One region of the Paenibacillus sp. strain BS8-2 genome, then DNA from elsewhere that is predicted to be linked to it. Evidence: riboswitches for the same ligand, from Rfam matches in the RefSeq annotation. Region 1 holds a riboswitch; the other holds the start of a gene.
The links. A riboswitch is a leader RNA that binds a small molecule or an ion and turns the genes downstream of it on or off. The one in region 1 is predicted to bind ZMP and ZTP.

Region 1 (7,432 bases):
CCACCGATCCATCGCTACCCAAAGACGACACTTCACCGATTCACGAAGCATCAACAAGAGTTGCTGAGAAAGCTCATATTTGGTCAAACCGGAATCGTCATCGCTCTTCCGCCAGTATCGATAAAGCAAGGGATACTCTAAGCCATTTTGAAGCACAGCCTGGATAACCACGGCATTCATGCACCAACTGTAAACTTTGGAAGAGGAATCGAACAACCAGCAAATAAAAGGAAGTTTTTTGGCATAAGGATGTGCAACATGAGTGTCATCCAAATTAATAATATCGCCTTCCCGAAGCATGGTGTCGCTATCGCATTGCAATCGTTCCACACGTTTAAGACCGAATGTCACCCAAGCGAACGGCGTAGTGAGAAATCGGCTAAGTGTATACTGCGCCAGCTTGTAAGGCTTGAACATCATGGAAAGTAGCGCATCTTTAGCTGCCAAATGGGACATCTGGTTTACGGAAGTACAGTTCGAAACGAGACCCATCTTATACATAAAGCAAAGGATCCAATAAGGCACACCATTACGTTTCATAATGCCGGATTGCGTTAACAGCAAAGAATAATCAAATCGATCCCAAAGCGAGCGCAAAACAGGTGCTCCCGCACATTGGCCTTGATTAAGATCACGAAATTGAGGTTGTTCCAGTGTTTCCTTCACAAAAATCACCTAAAATCCTCTAAGATATACCTAGTTGGAAAGGTATTCTTCGTGATTATTATGGTGATTCGAAAAAATCAAGAGGTTTCTCGTTGTTTCGTTTACATCTTTATAACTTTTGTTTGATTACTAAGTTTTGGATTGAACTGCATAGTTCATGTAAAAAAGGTCAGTAGCGTTGCATAAAAGTTCACATGACACTTAATCTGAATTATCTGAAAACAGGCCCCGGTGGCACTAGCGAAAAACTTAAGGGGCTCACCTATTCAGGCAGTCATTGTCCATTTGGTATTTTATTGAAATTAACCCTCATGTTTGCATTATTGTATTATGATATCGGCTGGCGACTGCTTTTTCTGTCGTCCCTTGGACGCCCGACTCGGTTTCCGGTGGAGGGCTGCATGGAGCACTTCCCACGGTCGCCACTTCAGCGTTATCAACATGTGCATAAGTTCTGTCAGTGATTTATCCCTGGCGATCTCTAGCTTCATCAGTAGCAGCAGGCAGTAAGCAATCAAGCAAATCCAGATTTGATTCAGGACCGCATTCTCTTCTGTTCCGTAAAAACGGGCCAACTTTAAATTCTGTTTAACCCAGCGAAAGAAGATTTCAATCCGCCAGCGACTGCGATACAAATCACCAATCTCTTCAGCTGTCAGGTCACAGCGATTCGTTATGATGCGTACGGGATTGGCCTTGCTATCGACGGTCTCCACCATGCGGAGTGCCTGCTGCATTCGCTTGTTTCCTTTGCCTAGGATGAGTTTGACATCGCGCATAATCGGTGACTCCGCATGCACGGGTAGTTCTTCGACTTCCTCAATGATGGCGTTGTTCTTGAGGCGCGAGACGAAATGAATACCTCGTACACAGTAATCATCATACTTTTCGTAATCGATATATCCGCGATCCATCAAGTATGTAGCGTCCGTTTCGTCAATCAATACATCCATCTGGGTGTGGTCTGCAGGCTTCGCTGGTGTGACCACTACCTTGTCTGGATATACCAATCCAGGTTCCGCAAAGGTGACACGAAGGTGTAGTTTTACACCACCTTTCGTTTTGCGAAACGTTGCCCACTTGTACTTGTTCAGACAGAGGCTAATCGTCGAGGAATCGATAACGTTTACCTGACCAATCTTCCGAGCTACTGGGAGCTGCTGCTGATGCAGTTGCGAGATAAGATCACATAAGATGGTCTGCAGCACATCCGGATCCAGCTTGTTGTTTTTGCGAGAAAGCTGAGAAGCGCTTATGGAGGAAATCCCAATCGCTTGTTGAAAGTTCTCATCGACTTGAACAGCTCTCATAATTTCACGCAATCCTTTTCGTTGCTGAAGCTGCGCTTCTAAGAATAGGAGCAAAAACACCATTGTTGTTAGCTTTTTTGAGTAGCGATCGAGAGTGCCGAACCGTTGCCAATCTTGAAAAATTTCTGAATTAATAGGTGAAATCCATTTACCAAATGACGAAAGTAGTGTATCCTTGTCCATGAGCTGATCTCCTAATTAGAGATTAGGACAGGGACTACCTGTACCTCTAATTTTAGGAGATTTTTTCTGTCGTGGACGTCTTGATTTTTACATTTATAGCACAATTTAGATTCAGAGGTTGACTACATTCTCATGTCATGTTTTATGCAACGCTACTGAAAAAAGGTAATTTAAATGTATATCTTCCAATCAGGCAGCTATAGTGTGGCAGCCAGGAATAAATCAGTATCCTCAGAACCAACTTAATTGAGACCTTTAATTTGAGCAAGCATCCGGTACGCCATGCGCTCAACCAATTGGTTGAAGAGGGGCTTGTCCCCCCCCCCCCTGATCGGCACACGTATAGTAAACGCTGACCAGCGTAATGTGATCACTCTCAAATTCTGAATACTTCGGTGCGGCAGAGCCGCTTGGTTAATCTGTCAGAGCCACTGTGTTAACGAAATAGAACCAGCTTGTTAATGAGGAGAGCCATCAAGTAAATAATAACTCCGCCTACTAATTTAACAATCGTAATTAGTTGTAAGGACGAGTACACCTTTATATTCTAACAACCTCTCATCTAATGAACTCTTGCTTGCTTGCTTGCTTGCTTGCCTGCCGTGGCCAATTTCGAATAATTCTGAAAAATAATGTTGATCTCAACCGTTAACTAGTCTTATAATAATTAGTAAATAAATGGGATGCGTAACTGGCGAGAACGTAGATTACTACGGGGGAGCGCATCTGTCAAATAAGCCGTTCGCCTGGGCAAAGCATTTGGTTGATTTTTAACCAGATGCTTTTCTAATTTTCGGGGAGAGTGTCGGCATGGGGGTAGCGAAAAAAGTAGCGGTGCTGGTATATGAGCAAGTGGATGCTTTGGACGTAACTGGACCCTTCGACGCGTTCGCGGTGGCGAGCAACTGGGGGCAGGACTTTCTGGTTTATACGGTCGCCCTGGAATCGAACGCACCGATTCGGACAATCAGCGGCCTGACGATTCTGCCGGACTTCGCTTCTTCAGAATGTCCGACGCCGGACATCTTGATCGTTCCGGGAGGCTGGGGGGCGCGTAAGGAGATGCATAATGAGAAGTTAACCGCCTGGATTAACGAAACCTCTCAGCGGGTTGCATTTACGCTGTCCGTCTGTACGGGGGCACTGCTGCTCGCCAAGGCAGGACTTCTCGAAGGACTACGTGCTACCACCAATATGCGGGCCATGAATTTGCTAATGGAGGCCGCGCCGGCGGGCGTGACGCTGATAGAGAACGTCCGATACGTGGACAATGGTCGAATCATTACATCGGCGGGCGTTACGGCGGGCATTGATGCGGCGCTGCATCTTGTCGCAAAGCTTCACGGGGAGGAACGGGCGATAGATACTGCTTCGAGGCTTGAGCATGACTGGAGACGGGAGCCTTCCGAATCACTCGCTATTCGTAGGGCAATGGATGAAGACGTGGACAGCATTCGCTCACTTTTCATCGATGCAGCGCAATGGATTCATTCGGCGTATGGCTTCTGGCAATGGCGCGTCGAAAGCTTCGAACGACAGATTGTCGAAGCATTTGTCAGGGATAATGAAGTGTTCGTCGCGGATCTGAGGAATGAGCTCGTTGGTTGTTTCTCCGTCCATTGGGGATACGAGGAAATATGGGGAGAGCAATTTCACGACGAGGCGGGGTATGTTCATCGGTTATGCGTCTCGCGCAATCGCAAGGGAGAAGGAATCGGCGGCGAACTCCTTCGCTCCGCGGAAAGTTATGTTCGGGCCATGGGAAAAAGTTGGCTTCGCCTCGACTGCATGGCCGACAACCCAAGCCTAAATTCATACTACATCAGCCTCGGATTCGTCTTGCAGAGCCGATTTGACGCGGGCTTCTGGAGCGCAAACTTATATGAGAAGGAGATCATCGGAATGGCACCGGCGCGTTAGCGTCGGTGTCTTCCTTTCAACAACAATCCCATAATGTTATCCTGCCCGTTCGCATAGTCCCACTCTTGGCTCTGCACATTAACATCATGGCTCTATTCGATTAATAAAGTGGCTCTGATTCATTAACTCAATGGCTCTATAGCCCCGAAGTATTCAAATTCGGATTTCTTATTGTCAGAAAGCGCACAGCTTCACATTCGTCAGCACACATTGAGTATTCCAAGCCACAAAGCTGCTGCGGAATGGAGAAGGCAAGAGCTCATAAAACGGCCGTATTATTACACAATGTTCCGCGATATCATCCCAACGTATCGGCAATTGTCGGACCTGCATGTTTCGTTCGAAGAATTAGAGACAATCCGGCAAGAGCTGAAATATTATTGGTCCGGTCTGGAGGATTTGGAGACGGTCTGCCAACGTATCGAAAACTTGCAATTTGTTGCCCAGGCGCCCCCGATACCGTCATTGTTGTTCAGCAGCCCCCACAAACAAGCCTGTCGACTCACAGTCGACAGGTTTGTTTGTGGGGGCTGTGAGCGTTTTTTGGAATATGCTTCGATCCAACCATGTGGCCCGTACGTATGTGAATTTTTACATACAACGGCTTGTCATCCGACATGATGAGCGCCCTCGCGATTATTTAACACTCTCATTAGTAAAATTTTGTAGCACTTGACGTACTTCATCGGTTGACTTCGTTTGCATGAGCTCACTTTTCAACTCATCCGCCTTATCAAATCCATTCATGTATATCTTGAAAAAACGAAGCAAATGAACGAAAGGTCTCGGTTCTATTTCTGTTGCATATTGATCATATAAATCAATATGGTAATTTAATAACTCCATTTTTTCGTCTCTGCTATGCTCTCTAGGTGTTTTCTCAAAAGCAAATGGATCTTTAAATATACCTCTGCCGATCATAATTCCATCAATTCCATATTGTTCTGCCAGCATTAAGCCCCTTTTTCGATCAGCTATATCTCCATTAATCGTTAATAATGTATGGGGTGCAATCCCATCACGAAGCTGTTTAATTTCAGGAATAAGCTCCCAATGAGCAGCCACCTTACTCATTTCTTTTTTGGTTCGTAGATGAATCGAAAGATTTGCAATATTTTGTCGCAAAATATGTGATAACCACTCACGCCACTCTTCAACATGAGTATAGCCAAGTCTGGTTTTTACACTTACAGGTAATCCGCCTGCTTTAGTTGCTTGTATAATATCTGCTGCTAGCTCAGGTTGTAGAATAAGTCCGCTACCCTTTGCTTTAGCTGCGACGTTATGAGCAGGACAGCCCATATTAATATCAATGCCTTTAAATCCAAGCTTAGCTAGGCCTATGCTCATTTCCCTAAAATAATCAGGGTTATTTCCCCATATATGCGCAACCATAGGCTGTTCATCTTCTGTAAAATATAATCTCCCGCGTTCTCTATATATAGCACCTGGATTACAGTACCCTTCCGTACTTGTAAACTCAGTGAAAAAAACATCAGGTCTACCCGCTTTGCTCACAACATGACGAAACACAACATCCGTTACATCTTCCATAGGAGCAAGTACAAAAAACGGTTTAGGTAACTCTTCCCAAAAATTTTCAGTCAACTTTCATTCCATTCCTCTCATCAGCATGCGAACCGCTAAAATAAACACCATTATAACATATTTTTATCATGCAGCTATTACGTTTGCCGGCAACGAACGGCCTGAGCACTATACGATTCATAAGCCAGCCCAAACGTTATCACTTCTTCGCCTTTTATAACTCATGCAGCGATACGTCCTTGCGCGTTTTCTTCAAGCTGCGAAGATGCCTAAGTATCTCGTTCTCGATACAACGGGCGGCGAAGGTCGTGAGTTTTGTGCCTTTGCCTGTCTGGAAGCTTTCAATCTCTTTGATCAATCCAATCGTGCCAATGCTGATCAAGTCCTCGAGATCCTCACCGGTATTATCGAATTAATTGACGTTGTGAACACAAATCGATGTGAAAAATCGAAACAATTCATTTGGAGCTCAACTGCCGAAATGCTATACTAAAGCAAAGATGGAACGAAACGGAGGAATTCAGTATGACTCCGCCTAATCACAATACACCATTTATTTATTCCGAATATTGTAACCGGAAAGATGGATTGCGCTTTGAAGTTATTGATGGTGAAATCATTAATATGACGCCATCACCTACTCCCAAGCATCAAGATATATTAGGCGGCTTATACTCTGAGTTTCGCAGTTACTTGAAGGGGAAGGCTTGCAAAGTATTCATATCTCCTATCGATGTGTGCTTATTTAGTTCCAACGATACCGATGAATCGGATATTCAAGATTGGCTTCAACCGGATTTGCTAATTATATGCGATTCGAATAAGATCAGAGAAAAGCGTATTACAGGAGCACCTGATTTTATTATCGAAGTACTGTCACCGTCAACAACGAAAGTGGACAGAGTTCTGAAGTATAACGCGTACGCCAAAGCCGGGGTTAAGGAATATTGGATTGTAGACCCCTATCACGAGTTTGTCGAATCATTCATCTTGCACAACAAAACCTTCGAACATTCCGGTCAATATTTTAGGACGGATCACGTTCCGATCAGCCTATTTTCCGATTTCATGCTTGATTTAAATCATATATTCATGACCGAGTCTTAACTAAACAAGCCCCCGCTGATATCCATCAGCAGGGGCTTGTCGTCATTATTAGAACAAAGTAATTTGCGCTACTCGTGAATCGATTCGTTCCAGCGTCTCCGGTGCATTATCCTTGAAGTACGCATGTTGGATCCGTTTCGTCGACTCCACGATTTGTTTAGAGGAATCCGAAGTTTGGCGAAGGCGACAGCTGTAGACGATAGGGAAATAGTCTTGCAAGAATTTCCCTTCGGCATGGGCGGTCAGTGCGATCATCTGAAAGCCGAGTTGCTCCGCAATGAAGAACACCGGACTTAGAACATGATCACTTGAAGCTTTGCCGAACGGATTGTCCAATATTACGGTTCGGTGCAGCTTCATGTTCGATTTAATGTAACGTTTGCGTTCTGCTACATAATTAAGCAAGCCGAGGAACAAGGTCATATTTTTGCTCCATTTCTCCCCGCCGGACCAGCGATTGGATTGCTCCCAAGAATAAGCGGCCTTCGTTATCTGATGATCGTTCATGACCTTCCGGCATGTAGCCTTCATCGATTCGCTCTTCAGTACGACCTGCATCAATTGCTTGGAGTCGAGCCATTTCTCCAAACTTTTGCGCACATCGTTATGCAATTCCATCCCCTGCTCATCGAAGAACTGACCTCTCTCCAACTGACCTAATATCCATTCGATGTGATCGCGGATTCGATCCTTGCCGT
Region 2 (7,432 bases), 2.0 Mb from region 1:
CATTACGCGCCGCAAGGCGAGTTAACGCTTGTGAGCGGTGAGCGTGCTTTGGTTTCAGCCGTCATTCAATCAGCGATCGAAGATAGCCGCGCGGGCGGCTTTACGACAGGCGTACTCGCATTCGACGAACGTGCTGCTCATTATGACGCAGATTTAGTTATTGGCATGGGCAGCGAAACAAGACTCTCAGAAGCGGCACGGGGGTTGTATGCGGCGTTACGGCAATTTGATTCGGCCGGTATACAGCGTATATGGGCGGAGTCACCAGGCGAAGCGGGGATCGGGGCGGCTTTGCTGAACCGGATGGCCAAAGCGTCTGGAGGTCGACTTATAATCGTCCCTTAAGTCCGATAAAACGGATGTGCTTGACGCATCAGCCGTTTCATCTTGCACGTTTAACAAACGATTAATTGAATGATCATCCATCATTTGGTATGTATTGCTCCCTTGTCCGCATATGTTGATTAAAGAACTCGCGGCGGACTTGGGGGAGATGGTAGTGTGGGATGCGAATGTATATACAGGACAAGTACTGACGCTGCTCTGCATTGCGGCGGCGTTGGGGTTTGACGCTTTCTCGTTGGGGCTTGGCATAGGACTTAAGGGTATTAGACTGCGCGAGATTGTGAAGCTGGGCTTCGTTATCGGTTTGTTCCATGTTCTTATGCCGATCGGAGGATTGTTGACGGGTCAGCTCGTCAGTGGTTTATTGGGACAAGTAGCCTCGATCGCGGCGGGGATTCTGCTCATTCTGCTTGGTGGTCATATGATTTATAACTCGTTTAAGGGAGAAGAAGCGTTATCGTTTGATCATCGTTCTCTCTGGGGGTTGTTAGTTCTGGCGCTCAGCGTGAGCATCGACGCTTTTTCGGTAGGTATCACGCTAGGGATGTTTTCTGCTGATTTATGGCTGACCATCATGTTGTTTGGTCTCACTGGCGGGATCATGTCGATGCTGGGTTTGTTTCTGGGCAGGAAGGTAAGCGGCAATCTAGGAGAATACGGAGAGGCGTTTGGCGGGGCGATACTGCTCGTATTCGGCGTTCTATTCGTCCTATAGAGGTTGTTCATGAAGTCCCAAGGACGGCGTAGCCGTTTCGCCTTAACGAATATCGTAATAGAGAGGGGAAAAACCAATATGAAACGTATCTTGTTTGTGTGCACCGGCAATACTTGTCGTTCTCCCATGGCGGAAGCGTTGCTTCGCGTCCATGCGGCGAAGAGGAGAATGACCGTTGTTGTACGATCCGCTGGCGTGTCGACCGTTGATGGGTTGCCGATCTCGGGCAATGCGCTTGCGGTGCTTGGCCGGAGAGAGGTCGCACATCAAGGTTCGTCCCGTGCGCTAACGGCAGAAGCGGTTGATTGGGCCGATCTCATCCTGACGATGACCTCGGGTCACAAGAGCGACCTGCTTCACGTCCACCCGGAAGCCGTGGACAAGACGTTTACGCTGAAGGAATTTGCCAACACGGATCCGGATGTGCTGCGCAATATCGAAGAGCTGGAGAGCCTATACAGCGACATGCAGATGAAAGGAGCGCTTGGTCAGCAATTGACCGGTGAGGAGCGCCGCCGTTTGCTGGATCTGGAGCGGAGTATTCCTAGCTTTGATATCGCTGATCCGTTTGGCGGCTCGCAGTCCGTTTATGAGAGCTGCTCCCAAGAGATCGAAGAGGCGATCGGGAAACTGCTGGACAAGCTGTCAGTTAAGGGAATGTCGCGTTAAAAATAGGCGATAAGGAAGAGAAAACCGGATTGCTTTCTGATCGTTCTTGCGCTATTATGAAGGTACAAAACATGGTTTCCGATGTAACTGGCGACGGAAGTGGGTAACCACGGTGGAGCATCGGAATATACGGCCGGTCGCCTGGGCAAAGAGCATCATGCTGAACGTAGCATGTCTGCTCTTTTTTTGTTTTTTTTCAAGGTGATAACGTTGTGTCGAAGTTCGAGAAACGCTGAATTGTCTTGTATTTCTTCGCCTTTGCAAGTTCGGCAATGTGTGTGATCTTGGCCCTTTGCCAGGTTGTTACGCTTGGCCGATAGAGGTTTTTCCGCTGGAGAGGTATACTAGCACCATAGGGTGATTTGCTACGTGCAAGTAACCGGGCAAGGAAATTCTGAAGAAGAGGTGTTGGCATTGAAGATTGTTATTGGAGCCGATCACGCAGGCTACCGTCTGAAAGATGTAATCGTGCCGTTCTTGGAGTCGCTTGGACATGAAATCGAAGATGTAGGATGCGACTGCAATCAATCGGTCGATTACCCGGACTATGCATTGCCTGTCTGTGAGAAAGTTGCTGCAGGCGAAGCGGATCGCGGTATCTTGATCTGCGGCACAGGCATCGGGATGTCGATTGCTGCTAACAAGGTGGCTGGCATTCGCTGCGCGCTTGTTCATGATCTATTCTCGGCCAAGGCGACTCGCGAACACAACGACACGAACGTGCTGGCGATGGGTGAACGCGTAATTGGACCTGGAGTAGCTGAAGAGATCGTAAAGGTGTGGCTTTCTACCCCGTTCTCGGAGGGCGAGCGACATGTCGGCCGCGTGAACAAAGTGCTTGAAATCGAGAAAAAATACAACGCGCGCGCTTAATTGGCGGGGGCTGGAAGGCGGTGTATGATGACCACAGTTGATCGGAACAACGATTCGTCTTCATGGTCAGTCTCCGTCGAGACCATTGTTCGGGAGCTGGCTGCTGCCGGACGCCTTCGCGAAGGCCAACTGCTTATTATCGGCGCTAGCACCAGCGAAGTAATCGGTGAGCGTATCGGTACAGCAGGAGCGCTGGAGACGGCAGCCGCCATCTATGCCGGCGTCGAAGCCGTTAGAAGGGAAATCGCCTTTATCCCGGTGTTCCAGTGCTGTGAGCATTTGAACCGGGCGCTCGTGATCGAAGAAGAGGCGGCTGCGCGGTACGGATTGGAGCTCGTCCATGCCGTTCCAGTGCCAAAGGCTGGAGGTTCCATGGCAGCGTATGCGTATGACCAATTGGAGCATCCTTGTTTAGTGGAGTCGGTTGCCGCTCATGCGGGTATTGACATTGGAGATACCTTTATCGGCATGCATCTGAAGCGGGTAGCTGTACCCGTTCGACCTTCGATCCGTTCGATCGGTGAAGCGCATGTCACGATGGCGATCACAAGACCTAAACTTATCGGGGGCGCAAGAGCGGTATATGAACCGCTTAAGACCCTGCCTGCCGAACAATCTATGCATCATTGCGAATAATCATTATTACATTTGGGAGGAATTATCGTTATGGAAAATCTACGTAAACAAGATCCGGAAGTACTAAAGGCGCTTGGCCTTGAGCTGCAACGTCAACGCGACAATATTGAGCTGATCGCATCCGAAAACATCGTTAGTGAAGCTGTGCTGGAAGCAATGGGCTCCGTTCTGACGAACAAATACGCAGAAGGTTACCCTAGCAAACGCTACTACGGTGGATGTGAGCATGTCGATATCGTAGAAGATTTGGCTCGCGAACGCGCGAAGGAACTGTTTGGCGCAGATCACGCTAACGTACAACCGCATTCCGGCGCACAAGCGAACATGGCCGTATATCTGGCAGCCCTTCAGCCTGGAGACACTGTGCTTGGCATGAACCTGGCTCATGGCGGACACCTGACGCACGGTAGCCCGGTTAACGCATCTGGCTTGCTTTATAACTTTGTAGCTTACGGCGTTCAAGAGGATTCCTTCACAATCGATTATGAAGAAGTTCGCAAGCTGGCGTTCAAGCACCGTCCACGTATGCTGGTAGCTGGCGCAAGCGCATATCCGCGTACTATCGACTTCGAGAAGCTGGGTCAAATCGCCAATGAAGTTGGCGCACTCTTCTTTGTCGACATGGCACATATCGCAGGATTGGTCGCGGCTGGTCTACACCCGAGCCCGGTACCGCATGCACACTTTGTGACAACAACAACGCATAAGACATTACGCGGTCCTCGCGGCGGCATGATTCTTTGCCGTAAGGCATGGGCAGCTGCTATTGATAAAGCTGTATTCCCTGGCTCTCAAGGCGGCCCTCTGATGCACATCATTGCAGCTAAAGCAGTTGCACTTGGTGAAGCTCTGCAGCCAGAATTCAAACAATATGCACAAAACGTTGTGAAAAACGCAAAAGTATTGTCCGAAGAGCTGCTTTCCAGAGGGATCAACATCGTCTCTGGCGGCACAGACAATCATCTTATGCTGATCGATACGCGCAGCCTTAACATCACAGGCAAAGCGGCTGAGCATGTGCTTGACGAAGTAGGCATCACGGTTAACAAAAATGCCATTCCATTCGACCCTACAAGCCCATTTGTTACAAGCGGCATTCGAATTGGTACTCCGGCTGCAACAGCACGCGGCATGAACGAAGAAGCGATGAAAGTGATCGCCGAAGTGATTGCACTTGTGCTTAACAATCCCGAGGATAGCGCGACTTTGGAGCAAGCTCGTGTCAAGGTGCGCAACCTGACGGCTCAATACCCTCTTTATCCGAACATGACATACTAATATCTGCATACGAAAAGCACCGCTGTGGCACAATGCTACAGCGGTGCTTTTTTTGTTTTTTGGAAAATGATGTGTGACAGATCAATGAAAGGAACAAGTGATTATATGCCAATCATTTTCGGCTGTTACAAACAACTAAATTGATGATAAAAACAACATTATATAATTATAATATTCATTATTGTAAAAAGTAAAAAAATAACTTTTATGTATCGTTGATTTAGGAGATCTTGATCAAAATTACGATTATTTCGATCATTTTATGTGGTATAAAGTTTCAAAATGATAGGGTCACTCCGTATGATACTTACAAATTTTATATGAATTTGTGCCATGATATGAGGTTCTTCGCGAAAGTTCGTGCATGAAAGTGCAAGTAATGACGCATTAAAATGGTATTACAATAGCGTATTAGCACATAAATACAGTAAATATTAAACGCATTAGTGCAAATGTGCGTTGTCGTGTTAAAGCTTTGGGAAATTTTAAGAATAGCGGCAGGGCTCATAATTTTCGAGTCTCAAGGAAATAGTAAATGTGTCGCTGGAAAGTTTTACGGGTAGTTATCTGTTGACAATTATTAATTTTAAGTTGTATATTGTTTAACGTCGAATAAATAATTTTTCATGTGAGAAATTATGACACTTCATTAAAATTCATCTTTTGCAACTCTTCAACACGGTTTTAAAAAATTATATATAAAATTAGGAGTTGATGTATGTGAAAGGGAGTTTCAAAAAGCCAGCCCAATTCATGCTAGTCCTCGTTGTTGCATTCAGCATGTTGTTAACCGCTTGTACAAGCAATAACAACAAGAATGCTGATCCAGCCAACAACGGTGCGAACAACGGTGGAGAAGAAACACCAAGCACTCCACAAGAATTCCGATTCACTCTTGCAAGCGAACCGCCGAGCTTGGATCCCGCATTGATGACAGACGCTCAGTCCAGCATCGTAGCTGCAGGTCTGTACGAAGGTCTTACTCGCCTGAACACAAAAGGTGAGCCTGAGAACGCGATTGCAAAAGAACTGACTGCATCTGAAGACGGCAAGACATACACAATTAAACTTCGCGACGATGTGAAGTGGAGCAATGGCGACCCTGTTACTGCTCACGATTTCGAATATGCTTGGAAACGCAGCTTGAACCCTGAAACAGCTTCCGAGTATGCATACATGTTGTTCTACCTTGAGAATGGTGAGAAATTCAATGCAGGCGAAGCTTCCGCTGATGATGTAGGCGTTAAGGCAACTGACGACTACACGTTGGAAGTTAAACTGTACACACCAGCTCCTTACTTCCCTAGCTTGCTTGCGCACTACACGTACCTGCCCGTTCATCAGGCGACTGTAGAAGGCAACGAAGCATGGGCTGCAGAAGCAAAAACAATCGTATCCAACGGTCCTTTCACTCTGAAAGAGTGGGCTCATGCGGACAAGCTGGTTCTTACGAAAAACCCTGACTACTACAACAAAGACGCTGTTAACTTCGACACAGTAACGATTTCTCTGGTTGAAGACGAGAACACGGTTTACCAATTGTTCGAAACAGACAAAATCGACTGGATCGGCGCGCAAGCAGGTTCCGTACCTACGGACATGACGAAACAGCTGATCGAAGAGAAGAAAGCAGAAGTAACATCTGTTGCTTCGACTTACTACTATCTGTTTAATACAGAGAAAGCTCCTTTCTCGAACGTGAAAGTTCGTAAAGCTTTCTCGATGGCGATTGACCGTCAATCCCTGATCGACAATGTTGCACAAGCGAACCAACAACCGGCATACGGTTTGGTGCCGCCAAGCATCGCCGGTGTCCAAGGCAAGATGTTCCGCGAAGTGTATCCAGATAACTACTTCACAGAGAACGTAGAAGAAGCTAAGAAACTTCTGGCTGAAGGTCTTGCTGAAGAAGGAATGACTGCACTTCCAGAAGTAACATTGCTGTACAACACAAGCGAAGGCCACAAGAAATTGGCTGAAGCAGTTGTTGACATGTGGCGCAAATCGCTCGGCGTAGAAGTGAAACTGGCTAACCAAGAGTGGGGAACATTCCTTGAAACTCGTAAAGCTGGCCAATTCGACATCGCACGTTCCGGCTGGGGCGCTGACATCAACCATCCAATCAACTTCACGTATGACCTGATTCATCCGAAATCCGGTAACAACGACGGCCGTTACAACAACCCTAAAGTGCAAGAGTTGCTTGACGGTTCGCTTGTAGCAGAATCCCCTGAGAAAACAGTGGAAATGCTGGCTGAAGCTGAGAAAATCGCAATTCAAGACGACATGGCTGTATTGCCGGCTTACTACTACACAACGGTAACGATGGTCAAGCCAGGCATCGAGAACGTAGTATCCGACTATGCAGGTCATATCGACTGGGTGTTCGGCAGCAAGAAATAAGGATCGCCTAACCTAAACAAGACTGCTTAGAGTAACTGTCCAAAAGGGTATATATAGTCTCTCTATATATACCCTTTTGAAATGCAAATAAAGATTGTGAGAGAGTGGGTGATCGTATGCTCCGCTACATTTCAGGCAAGTTCTTATTTATGATTCTCTCCCTGTTTATCTTGGTAACGGCAACATTCATGCTGATGAACGCAATACCGGGCAGCCCGCTGCAATCCGAGAAGGCTACTAGCGAAGCCGTTCAGAAAAACTTGGAAGCGTATTACGGTTTAGATAAGCCCCTGTACGTGCAATACGGAACGTATTTGAAAAACCTTCTTCAAGGTGATATGGGGATCTCCATGAAGAAAAAATTCCAGTCCGTGGATAAAATGATTGCACAATCATTTGGTCCTTCGCTTAGACTGGGTATTTCCGCTATCATCACCTCCGTGATTGTAGGCTGTATTTTGGGCATACTCGCGGCGATGTACCATCGGAAGTTTATCGATAATTTAGCAATGA

Region 2: it holds a riboswitch for ZMP and ZTP, as region 1 does, so the genes downstream of both, rpiB (ribose 5-phosphate isomerase B) here and ACX1C1_RS24115 (GNAT family N-acetyltransferase) in region 1, are expected to answer to the same signal.

Annotation. Positions count from the first base shown of each region.
Region 1 covers NZ_CM137010.1:5,542,041-5,549,472, forward strand. Annotated here, with positions in the region: gene ACX1C1_RS24105 (transposase) at 1-597, opposite strand, end outside; gene ACX1C1_RS24110 (IS4 family transposase) at 987-2,159, opposite strand; ZMP/ZTP riboswitch at 2,837-2,918, shown strand; gene ACX1C1_RS24115 (GNAT family N-acetyltransferase) at 2,970-4,079, shown strand; gene ACX1C1_RS24120 (tRNA dihydrouridine synthase) at 4,716-5,687, opposite strand; partial or broken gene ACX1C1_RS24125 (sigma factor) at 5,848-6,039, opposite strand; gene ACX1C1_RS24130 (Uma2 family endonuclease) at 6,153-6,734, shown strand; gene ACX1C1_RS24135 (coiled-coil domain-containing protein) at 6,783-7,432, opposite strand, start outside.
Region 2 covers NZ_CM137010.1:1,326,987-1,334,418, reverse strand. Annotated here, with positions in the region: gene ACX1C1_RS05775 (L-threonylcarbamoyladenylate synthase) at 1-345, shown strand, start outside; gene ACX1C1_RS05770 (manganese efflux pump MntP) at 500-1,060, shown strand; gene ACX1C1_RS05765 (low molecular weight protein arginine phosphatase) at 1,139-1,729, shown strand; ZMP/ZTP riboswitch at 1,803-1,883, shown strand; gene rpiB (ribose 5-phosphate isomerase B) at 2,144-2,602, shown strand; gene ACX1C1_RS05755 (TIGR01440 family protein) at 2,630-3,238, shown strand; gene ACX1C1_RS05750 (serine hydroxymethyltransferase) at 3,269-4,516, shown strand; gene ACX1C1_RS05745 (peptide ABC transporter substrate-binding protein) at 5,237-6,919, shown strand; gene ACX1C1_RS05740 (ABC transporter permease) at 7,036-7,432, shown strand, end outside.